Regions from separate parts of the Geobacillus zalihae genome, predicted to be linked through region 2. Evidence: a T-box and tRNA genes for the amino acid it is inferred to sense, from the RefSeq annotation. Region 2 holds a T-box; the other holds one or more tRNA genes.
What was found. The T-box of region 2 lies ahead of tyrS (tyrosine--tRNA ligase). A T-box ahead of a tRNA ligase gene usually reads a tRNA of that ligase, here a tRNA-Tyr.

Region 1 (5,357 bases), 1.1 Mb from region 2:
TACGCGTATAAAGAAGGGGATGACAAGAATTTTCGAGAAAGGGACAGTGAAGATCGAAAAAAATGAAAAAGAGGGTTGACTCTTTCGTTTTTTTATAGTAAATTTTACATTGTCGTTCCGATTCTGAAGGAACGACAATAAAAAATCCTTGACAAACTGTTTTATTGTTTTATAATAAATATCGTCGCCATTGCCTAGTGGTGATAGCGGAGGGGAAACACCCGTTCCCATCCCGAACACGGAAGTTAAGCCCTCCAGCGCCGATGGTAGTTGGGGCCAGCGCCCCTGCAAGAGTAGGTCGCTGCTAGGCAAACAACGTGGAGTATTAGCTCAGCGGGAGAGCACCACGTTGACAGCGTGGGGGTCACTGGTTCGATCCCAGTATACTCCACCATGATGGGGCGTTAGTTCAGGGGGAGAACGCTTCGCTGGCAGCGAAGAGGTCAGGGGTTCAAATCCCCTACGCTCCACTTCTACGCGGTCGTGGCGGAATGGCAGACGCGCTAGGTTGAGGGCCTAGTGGGGGCAACCCCGTGGAGGTTCAAGTCCTCTCGACCGCATCGCTCCAAACAGTTATGGAGGAGTACCCAAGTCTGGCTGAAGGGGTCGGTTTCGAAAACCGATAGGGGTGTCACAGCCCGCGGGGGTTCGAATCCCTCCTCCTCCGCCATAAAGCTGTCATTTGTACTGACGTTTCTATCATGCCGACTTAGCTCAATTGGTAGAGACGAGCATCTGCATCGTCGAATTTGCTTCGAGTTGTCCCGACGCATCCAGCGTCTTCGAATTGGCTGGGAGAGGAAGGGACACAACAGAAGCCAAGGAGTCACGGTCTACTTCTATCATGCCGACTTAGCTCAATTGGTAGAGCAACTGAATCGTAATCAGTAGGTTGCGGGTTCGAGTCCTGCAGTCGGCATTTTTTATTTATGGAGGGGTAGCGAAGTGGCTAAACGCGGCGGACTGTAAATCCGCTCCCTTTGGGTTCGGCGGTTCGAATCCGTCCCCCTCCATTCATAAACGGGCCTATAGCTCAGCTGGTCAGAGCGCACGCCTGATAAGCGTGAGGTCGGTGGTTCAAGTCCACTTAGGCCCATTTTTTATGACAGATGGCAAGAGCAATTCTTGCCATCTTTTTTTATGCCATCGCTAACGGAGCGATAGGCCCGTTTATGCGGGCGGGAATCGGGCAAAATAAGCGGCGGGGAACGGCATGTTTTTGCGGAAGGAGGGAAGAGGATGGCTGAAGCTACCTTTTATCTCACATTTCGCACCCTAACAAGGTCAAAACAAAGGATTTTTTATTTAGTTTTTCAGAATAACTTTTTGACCAACACAACGAGCGATGGCAATCCTTTTTTTACCATCGCTGGTCGTTCCGTATCACGTTACACGTAGATGCTCTCATCCATGCCCAATCCCTGCAGAATCCTTCGCTGATCAGGGGTAAGGGAGCGATCCAGTGAGCGTTGGATGCGCCCATCCGGCAGCTTGAACAGGACGACGTTCACATATTGAAACAGCTGAAAAATCGCCTGTCCCGTCGGCCGGGTCAGCTTGCGGCCTCCAGGACCCTTCAACGGGTGTTCTGGAGTAATAAACTGACGCACTCGGCGCTGAAAAACGCGGTAAATAGCCAAGGCCAACAGAAACAAATAGCCTAATACTGCGACCCGTTCTGGTTTTTTGACGTAAATCTCATCCGTGAAAAACGGATCTTTCAAAAAAGCGAAGTTCATTTCCACCGAGATCTGCCCTTTATACAGCTTCAAGATCTCTTGGGCATCCATGGGTTGGCCCTTCCATTCCTTCGGAACGGTCGTGACAAGGACAAACCGGGACGCTTTCCGTCTCGCCTGTTCCCACGCGTCTTGGTCGAATTCGACGTCAAGGTGCAAGAAATACAGCGTCTCCACCTCGGGTTCCGCCCCTTTTTTCGGCCGTCCGCGCCGTTTTTTCAGGCGTACGATCTCTTCGACCGCGGCCTCAACCCGATGAAACCGGGGGCGAAGGGACGCCTTGAGGGACGCCAAGGCTTGTTCGGCATCTTCCCGGCAGGAGAAGGGGTGACGCTCCCAACGGGCTTGTTCCTCGCGAAGAAGCTCCGCTTCTTTGGTTCGTTCTTTTTCAAGCGTCTTTCCTTTTCGCTGGTCGAGCGCGCTCGATTCAACAACGATCAGCCGAACGGGGTGGCCTTCATACGTCGAGGCCGTTTCCCATACCCGGTACGTGGCGCCGTTTCTCTCCACCAACGTAAAGGGATCGCTCCACGTCGTGTCCTCAGCATCCGCTTCGGCCAGCGCGGTTTTCACGATCCGGAGCGACGAAGGGCCTCTGGTGATCAAAAAGGCGTTGGCCGCTTTGGTTTGCGCCAGGGTCTCTTTCGTCATCGCGGCGGAATCGGCCACGTAAATCCATTCGTCTTCGATTTTGGCCTGCTTCAGCTGTTCATGGACACGAGACAGCACCTCGGGATTCCATGTTTTATCGGGCAGGTTGCCATCGTGCACATCGCCGTAAAACGGGATGCCGTCCTCGTTGCCGACCAGTCCGAAACCGATCTGTTTTTGCCAACGATGATGGCGGTTGTAGCCATGTGTGATTTGTAAGGCCTCTAACGAGGCCGATTCATACGCGCCGTAAACCGTCTTGTCCGTCGTATCGGCGTGGAAGGCTCGGAGGGAAAGGCCTTCTTTGCGATAAATATGAATCAAGCAAGTGCTGATGACGTTGTGAATGCCAGCCTCATACAGGCGATCGAGATGACGGGCCAACGCATCGTCGTTCAACCAGGAAGGATGGAGATCGGGACGGATGAGTTTCTCACAATCGACCTCCTGAGCCCAATGTTCCAAGTGAACAAGGGCTTGCCGGCCGTCAAACACATTGTAGAGGATGGCCTGAACGGCATCGCTGACTCGCGTTTGGCACTGCGGATCGACGGGCACGAGATGGTCAATCAATTGAGGCAGACCCAGTTTCTTGAATAGGGCACTTATTATATTCAAATAAGAATTGCGATAGACCTTTTTGACTTGAACGTTCATAAGAGAAAAACTCCTTTACGTTCCTTGTGTGTCAAGGATTCATTCGACATCGGAACGAAAAAATCCTCCCGATTTTCGTCGAGAGGGTGCGAAATGTGAGTTTTATATCGATGGGGCGACGTCGCCGCAACCCATTGCGCGCATTGAACATCTTCTTAGTGGGCTCGACGGCGTGGAGCGCTCGCTCGTCGACACGGAAGATGGGGAAGTGAAGGTTCAATTTGATGAAAAAAAGATTTCGAAGGAACGCATCGTCTTGACGTTGCAGCAGCACGGATTCCGCTTTCAGTAGCAAATTGGCGGCTGTTGTCGACAGTGTAAGGGTGTCCGATTGGGACACCCTTTTTTCTTAGCCACGGCCTGCCGCTGATCATTTCAAACCGGGAAGCCTTTCATTTCCCATTGTAAGCGCCGGCGGGATCGCTCCGTTAATGGACGTACTTTCCGTAATCTGGGACAGCGATGCGGTCAAAATCACAAGCGAGCTTCGTCAGCCCATCACGCAACTCGTCTCCCGCTACTGGGGCGCCGTGTCCCGTGACAGCGACCGATGGGAAGAGGGCGGCCAATTTGCGCACCGATTCGCGGGCGGCCGTCCAGTCGATCGTATAGTAGCGCGGCGGGCCGGTAATTTCGGTTTGCTGGGTCAATACTTTGTACAGTGAGTCTTGGCGGACCGTGACAAACGCATCGCCAGCGATCAAGGCCGCATCGCGCGGACGGAACAAGGAGATGTGGCCCGGTGTGTGCCCGGGGGTGTGCAGCCAGCGGAACTCCGGCAAATGCGGGACAGTGCCGTCCTCAGGTAGAGGTTGGACGCGGCTGCCAAGCTGGATCGGTTCGTTTGGGAAAAACGGCGAGATTTTGGCGAGAAGTCCGCCTTCAACGGACGCGTCCGGTTCGGGATAACGCGCTTTGCCGGTTAAATACGGCAGTTCGTCTTTGTGGGCGTACACCGGCACATTCCATTCCCGGACGAGTTCAATTAAGGCTCCGACGTGGTCAAAGTGGCCGTGGGTTAAAATAATGGCTTGCGGGCGGCTGCCGCTGCCAAAGCGGTCTTCAACAGCGGAAATAATATCGTCCGCTGACCCCGGCATTCCCGCATCGATCAAGACGAATGCGCCGTCGCCAGGGCGGCCGACGAGGCAAATGTTGACGATTTGGATCGTATGGCAGTACAAATCGGGCAGCACGCTGACGCCGACGCCGCTTGCCAAAGACGTCGCGGGAATAACATGATAGTCTTCTCCGTAATGCAACGGTTCATCAGCCATTAAAATCCCCCTCCTTTGCATCGTTGTCCAACGATAGCATGCCGCATCGACCTGTCTCCTATACAAAAGAGCTGCCGTCTAGCTCGACATGGATCGCCAAAGAATGGTACAATAAGGAAAATACAATGGCACAAGGAGGCTGCAAACGAATGAGCATTTTGAAAAAAGGATTGGCATTCGGGCTGGGATTGGCGATTGCAAGCAAAGAACAAGTGGAAAAGATCATTGACGAGCTTGTCAAAAAAGGCGAATTGTCGCTTGACGAATCGAAGGAAGTGATCGATCAATGGAAGCAGCAGACCGAAGCGCGGAAAACGGAAGTGCAGCGGCTTGTACGCGAGCAAATCAAGCAGGTGATCGACAAGCTTGAATTGGCAACAAAAGAAGACGTGCGGCAGCTTGAAGAGCGAATCCGCCGTCTGGAGGAAAAAGAACAAAGCGGGCAGTAAACCGATGCGGCCTGTCCGCTCGCTTTTTGCCGCCTTAGGAGAGATGTCCCGATGATCGGAAAACGGATGCGCCATATCGGAAGGTATCACGAAATCGCCGTCTCCTTGCTTCGGCACGGATTCGGGATGATCGTCGATGAGCTCGGCTTTTCGTCTTTTCTTTCTTTGCCGCCGCGATGGAGAGCGGAGCAAGGGAAAAAGGAAGGAAAAACGGTTGGGGAGCGGCTCCGCCTTGTGCTCGAGGAGCTCGGCCCGACGTTCGTGAAGCTCGGGCAAATTGCCAGCACACGGCCGGATTTGATTCCCGCTCCGATCATCAGCGAGCTCGAAAAACTGCAAGACCAAGTTCCGCCGTTTCCGTTTGCCGACGTTCGCCGGAGGGTGGAAACAGAACTTGGGGGCTCGCTTGAAACCTTGTTTCGTTCATTTGACGAAACGCCGCTCGCTGCCGCTTCGCTCGGACAAGTGCACCGGGCGGTTCTTCCTTCCGGACAAGCCGTGGCGGTGAAAGTGCAGCGTCCGCACATCGCTGCGCGGGTGGAGACGGATCTGGAAATTTTGCAAGATTTGGCCGTGCTGGCGGA
Region 2 (5,357 bases):
TTTGGTCGACGGCAGCCGCGTCAACATCCCGTCGTACCGCGTCAAACCGGGACAAACGATCGCCGTTCGCGAAAAATCGCGCAACTTGCAAGTGATTAAAGAAGCGCTCGAAGCGAACAACTACATTCCAGATTACTTGACGTTCAATCCGGAAAAAATGGAAGGGACGTACACCCGCTTGCCGGAGCGTTCCGAACTGCCGGCGGAAATCAACGAAGCGCTCATCGTCGAGTTCTACTCGCGTTAAGGCGCAAAAAAGATCCGAAATGCATCGGCATTTCGGATCTTTTTTCTTAGGCGTAGCGAATCAAATAATACTTTTTCTTCCCGCGGCGGATGACCGTAAACCGCCCCTCAAGGCGGTGTTCAGCCGTTAATATGGCTCCGACGTCTTGAAGGCGCTCGCCGTTGACGTAAATGGCGCCGTTTTGGATGTCTTCGCGCGCTTGCCGCTTCGATGGCGAAATGCCGGCAGAAACGAGCAGCTCGACAAGCGGAACGTCGCCTCCTTCATGAACGAATGACGGCACATCTTTGAACCCTTGCTCAATTTCCGCCGCTGTCAAATTGCCAATATCGCCGCTAAAGAGCGCTTCAGAAATGCGAATCGCTTGCCTGAGCGCCTCTTCGCCGTGCACGAGCTTTGTCACTTCCTCAGCAAGCGCCTTTTGGGCCGCCCGCTTCTCTGGGGCCTCACGAAGCTCTTGTTCAAGCGCTTCGATTTCCTCTTTCGACAGGAACGTAAAGTACTTCAAGTAACGGATCACATCGCGGTCATCGGTGTTGATCCAAAACTGGTAAAACTCGTACGGCGACGTTTTCTCTTTGTCGAGCCAAATCGTGCCGCTTTCCGTTTTCCCGAATTTCGTGCCGTCCGCTTTCGTCACAAGCGGGATCGTCAAGCCAAACGCCCGCGCCTCGCCTTTCGTTTTGCGAATAAGCTCAAGCCCTGCCGTGATGTTGCCCCATTGGTCGCTCCCGCCGATTTGCAGGCGGCATCCTTCCGTCTCGTACAGGCGGAGAAAATCGTATGCCTGCAGCATCATATAGCTGAACTCGGTAAATGAAATGCCCGTTTCGATGCGCGATTGAACCGACTCTTTCGCCATCATGTAGTTGACGCTGAAATGCTTGCCGACGTCGCGCAAAAACGTAATGACATCCAGCGGCCCGATCCAGTCGTAGTTGTTTTTGATTTTCGCCGGATTGCCGTCCGCTTCAAAATCTAAAAAGCGGCCGAGCTGTTCTTTAATACGCGCGCTCCATGCCTCGACGGTTTCTTTGGCATTGAGCGTGCGCTCGCTTTTTTTCCCGCTCGGGTCACCGATCAACCCCGTCGCTCCGCCGACTAGGGCGATCGGCCGGTGCCCCGCCTGCTGGAAGCGGCGCAGCGTCAAAATGGCGGCCAAGTTGCCGATATGCAAACTGTCCGCCGTCGGGTCAAACCCGCAGTAGAGCGTCACCCGCTCCTCATTCAACAGCTTGCGCAACCCGTCTTCATCCGTCGTTTGGTTGACGAGCCCGCGCCATTGCAATTCCGCAAGCAAATCCATGTCCTTCACCTCTCTATGAATGTCATGAAAAAGAAAACACCCGCCCGTCATGAAGGGGCGAGTGTTCGTCGCGGTACCACCCTACTTAGAAAGCATGGTGCTTTCTCACTCATTTGGGTAACGGCGCCGGCCGGCGGATGGCTACTAGGTGCCAAAACCGTTCGCCATCGCTGCTCAGGGAGGTAATTCACGCCTGCCTGTGGACTGGCTCGCACCGTCCGCCAGCTCTCTGCACCAGGGAGACAGCCGCTACTTGTTCCCATCATCGCTTTCTCATATGAAATATATACATTCTTATTACCATAGCGATGCACTCGCTGTCAACCCTAACGCTTTTCGCACAAACGGCGAAAAATCGGCAAAATTCCACAATGCCTCCCCTTCCTATGGTATACTGATATATAATGACTTGCCGCATAGGGGGGCTGGCATGAAGCGAAACCAACTTTCCATTTCTCTTGAAAAAGCGTGGCATTATTTTTCCCTTACATACGATGTGGTTTGGAACGTCATCTTCATTTTGCTCGTCGCCGCACTCTGCCTTGTCTGCTTTGCCATCGGCGCCGGCGCCGGCTATTTTGCCTTTTTGGTCAAAGATATGCCCGTTCCCTCTCCCGACGAGATGAAAAAGGAGATTTACCATTACGGCGAAACGAGCCACATGTACTTTGCCAACGGTGTATATTTAGGCCGGTTCCGGTCCGACCTCGACCGCGAGGCGGTGCGCCTGTCCGACGTGTCTCCGTACGTCGTGCAAGCCATTATCGCGACCGAAGACGAACATTTTTATGAACATCACGGCGTCGTTCCGAAGGCCGTCATCCGCGCCGTGTTTCAAGAGCTGACCAACTCGCCGGTCAAAAGCGGCGGGAGCACGCTTACGCAGCAGCTCGTCAAAAACCAGATGTTGACGAACGAGGTGTCGTTTGAGCGGAAGGCGAAAGAAATGCTGCTTTCGCTTCGTCTGGAGAAATTTTTTTCCAAAGAAGACATTTTAGAGGCGTATTTAAACGTCGTTCCGTTCGGCCGCAATTCTTCAGGGCGCAACATCGCCGGCATCCAAGCCGCGGCCCAAGGCGTCTTTGGCGTCAACGCCAAAGAGTTGAATCTCGCTCAAGCGTCGTTTTTGGCCGGGCTCCCGCAAAACCCGTTCGTCTACACCCCGTTTGCCGCTGACGGCAGCGTCAAACCGGACCTCTCGGCGGGATTGAAACGGATGAAAACGGTGCTTTACCGGATGAAACGGGCCGGCTACATCTCGGAAAAACAGTATAAGGAAGCGCTTTCCTATGATGTGGCGAAGCATTTGGCCGCCCCGAAGCCGTCGCCGTTTGAACAATATCCGTTTTTGACGATGGAGATTGAGCGGCGGGCGAAAGAGGTGCTCGCCGAGACGTTCGCCAAGCGCGACGGTTATAAGCCGGAAGAAGTGCAGCGCGAACCCGCTCGTTTCCGCCGCTATCTCGGCGAAGCGGAAAAAGCGCTGCGCCAAGGCGGATATCGGATTTATACGACGATCGACAAAAAGATTTATGAACAAATGCAGCGCATCGCTGCCCGCTACCCGTATTACGGAAGCGACAATGTGTATTACACCAAAGACAAGAAAACAGGGAAAACGATCCCCCATCGCCAACCGGTCGAAGTCGGGGCGATGCTCATCGAAAACAAAACGGGAAAAATCATCAGCTTCGTCGGCGGACGCGATTATGGGCGCGAGCAGTTGAATCACGCCACCCAGGCGCACCGGTCCAACGGGTCAACGATGAAACCGCTCTTAGTATACGCGCCGGCGATGGAGATGGGCGTCATCCAGCCGGCGACGATCATTCCCGACTTGCCGCTTTCGATCGGTTCATATGCGCCGAAAAACGCGGACGGAAAAACGCACGGGCTCGTCACGGCGCGCTATGCCTTGCAGCAATCGTTCAACATTCCGGCCGTTCGGACGTATATGAGAATTCGATCCCGCCATCCGATCGACTATTTGCATAAAATGGGGATCACGAGCGTTTCGAAGCAAGAAGAAGCCAATCCGGCTTTGGCGATCGGCGGGACGCACATTGGCGTCACGGTCGAGGAAAACGTCAACGCCTATGCGACGTTCGCCAATTACGGATCGTTTGTGGACGCCTACATGATCGAGAAGATTGTGGACAAAAACGGAAAGATCGTTTACAAACATCAAAGCAAACCCGTCCCGGTGTTTTCGCCGCAAACGTCGTACTTGATGATCGATATGATGCGCGGCGTGCTTCACGGCGGAACGGCCTCGTCGGTGCCGCGCTACTTGACCTTTTCCGCCGATTGGGCGGGAAAAACCGGGACATCGCAAGACAAGCGCGATTCGTGGTTTATCGCCGTTAATCCGAACGTCACGTTCGGCGTTTGGATCGGCTATGACCGGCCGGCGCCGCTTGAATCCCGCTACAAAGGGCTTTCCTACAGCCAGCGCACCCAGCTGTTATGGGCGCGGTTGATCAATGCTGCCTATCAAGAAAACCCGAAGCTCATCGCTCCGCCGAAGCGGTTTCTCATGCCAGGCGGCATCGTCCGCCGCGCTTACTGCGCCGCGAGTGGCTTCAGCCCGTCGGCCGCGTGCGAAAAAGCCGGGCTCGTCCGTTACGATCTGTACAATACGAAGTTTGCGCCGCGGGAAGGAAGCGGCGAGGAAGTGATGGAAAGCCGGGTCGTCGTCATCGGCGGACGCCGCTATGTGGCGCTTGAGACGACGCCGGAAGAGTTTGTCACTCGCGAAGTGATCGTGAATCCGAAGCTTCTCGCCGATTGGGGGATCAACGGCGAGGGGCAGGCGGGCGATGCATCGCTCGTCTCCACATTAAAGGAAAACGGCCGTCCACCGGCTCCACCCGCCGCTCGGCTTGCAGGGGGCAAGCTCGTCTGGAATCGCCATAACGAGCCGGATGTCATCGGCTACCGCGTCTATCTAGTGAACGAAACGGGGGAACGACGCCTCGCCGCCGCTGTTAAAGCGGACGAGGCAGCCTCGTTTTCGCCGCTGCAGCCGGGCGCCGCGTACTGCGTCACTGCTGTGGACATCGCCGGACAGGAATCGGCGCCGTCGAACCCCGTTTCGCTGCCGTCCCATTCCGATCAGCAAAAGAGCGGGGGGCCGTCTTCTCCCCCGTCCTCAAGTGCCGCGGACTGACATGGCCGAACAGATGGGCTTTCTTTCAAAAATGCCGTTGTCGGCGCATGCATACGGGGATGGAAAAGGGGCTGATCCCAAAACGCAATCGCGTTTTGGGCCAGCCCCTTCTTCTCTCCCTATCAGTCTTCCATCGTCGACAAATCGCCGGTCGGCAAGTTGAGCTCCCACGCTTTTAAGACGCGGCGCATGATTTTCCCGCTCCGCGTTTTCGGCAGTTTGTCGCGGAACTCGATCTCACGCGGCGCGGCATGAGCGGCGAGCCCTTTTTTGACGAACTGGCGGATGTCTTCTTTCAGTTCCTCGGACGGCTCGTACCCTTCGCGAAGCGCGATGAACGCTTTGATGATTTCCCCGCGCACCGGATCCGGCTTGCCGATGACGCCGGCTTCGGCAACGGCCGGATGCTCGACGAGCTTGCTTTCGACTTCAAACGGCCCAACGCGCTCGCCGGATGTGTTGATGACATCGTCAACACGGCCTTGGAACCAGAAGTAGCCGTCTTCGTCCATGTAGGCCGAATCGCCGGATACGTACCAGTCGCCGATAAAGTACGATTCATATTTTTGCGGGTTGTTCCAAATCGTTTTCATCATCGACGGCCAGCCTTTTTTGATGGCCAAGTTGCCCATCCG

Region 1: it has a tRNA-Tyr gene. The T-box ahead of tyrS (tyrosine--tRNA ligase) is inferred to sense a tRNA for this amino acid. The anticodon was not compared.

The regions. Positions count from the first base shown of each region.
Region 1 covers NZ_CP129217.1:1,725,052-1,730,408, reverse strand. Annotated here, with positions in the region: rRNA gene rrf (5S ribosomal RNA) at 194-310, shown strand; tRNA gene QWV57_RS08820 (tRNA-Val) at 320-394, shown strand; tRNA gene QWV57_RS08815 (tRNA-Ala) at 399-470, shown strand; tRNA gene QWV57_RS08810 (tRNA-Leu) at 478-560, shown strand; tRNA gene QWV57_RS08805 (tRNA-Ser) at 578-670, shown strand; tRNA gene QWV57_RS08800 (tRNA-Thr) at 847-919, shown strand; tRNA gene QWV57_RS08795 (tRNA-Tyr) at 932-1,013, shown strand; tRNA gene QWV57_RS08790 (tRNA-Ile) at 1,023-1,096, shown strand; gene QWV57_RS08785 (IS1634 family transposase) at 1,389-3,047, opposite strand; gene QWV57_RS08780 (heavy-metal-associated domain-containing protein) at 3,076-3,339, shown strand; gene QWV57_RS08775 (MBL fold metallo-hydrolase) at 3,476-4,324, opposite strand; gene QWV57_RS08770 (phasin family protein) at 4,474-4,773, shown strand; gene QWV57_RS08765 (ABC1 kinase family protein) at 4,825-5,357, shown strand, end outside.
Region 2 covers NZ_CP129217.1:2,834,161-2,839,517, forward strand. Annotated here, with positions in the region: gene rpsD (30S ribosomal protein S4) at 1-247, shown strand, start outside; gene tyrS (tyrosine--tRNA ligase) at 294-1,553, opposite strand; T-box leader at 1,604-1,828, opposite strand; gene QWV57_RS14295 (transglycosylase domain-containing protein) at 1,984-4,722, shown strand; gene acsA (acetate--CoA ligase) at 4,845-5,357, opposite strand, start outside.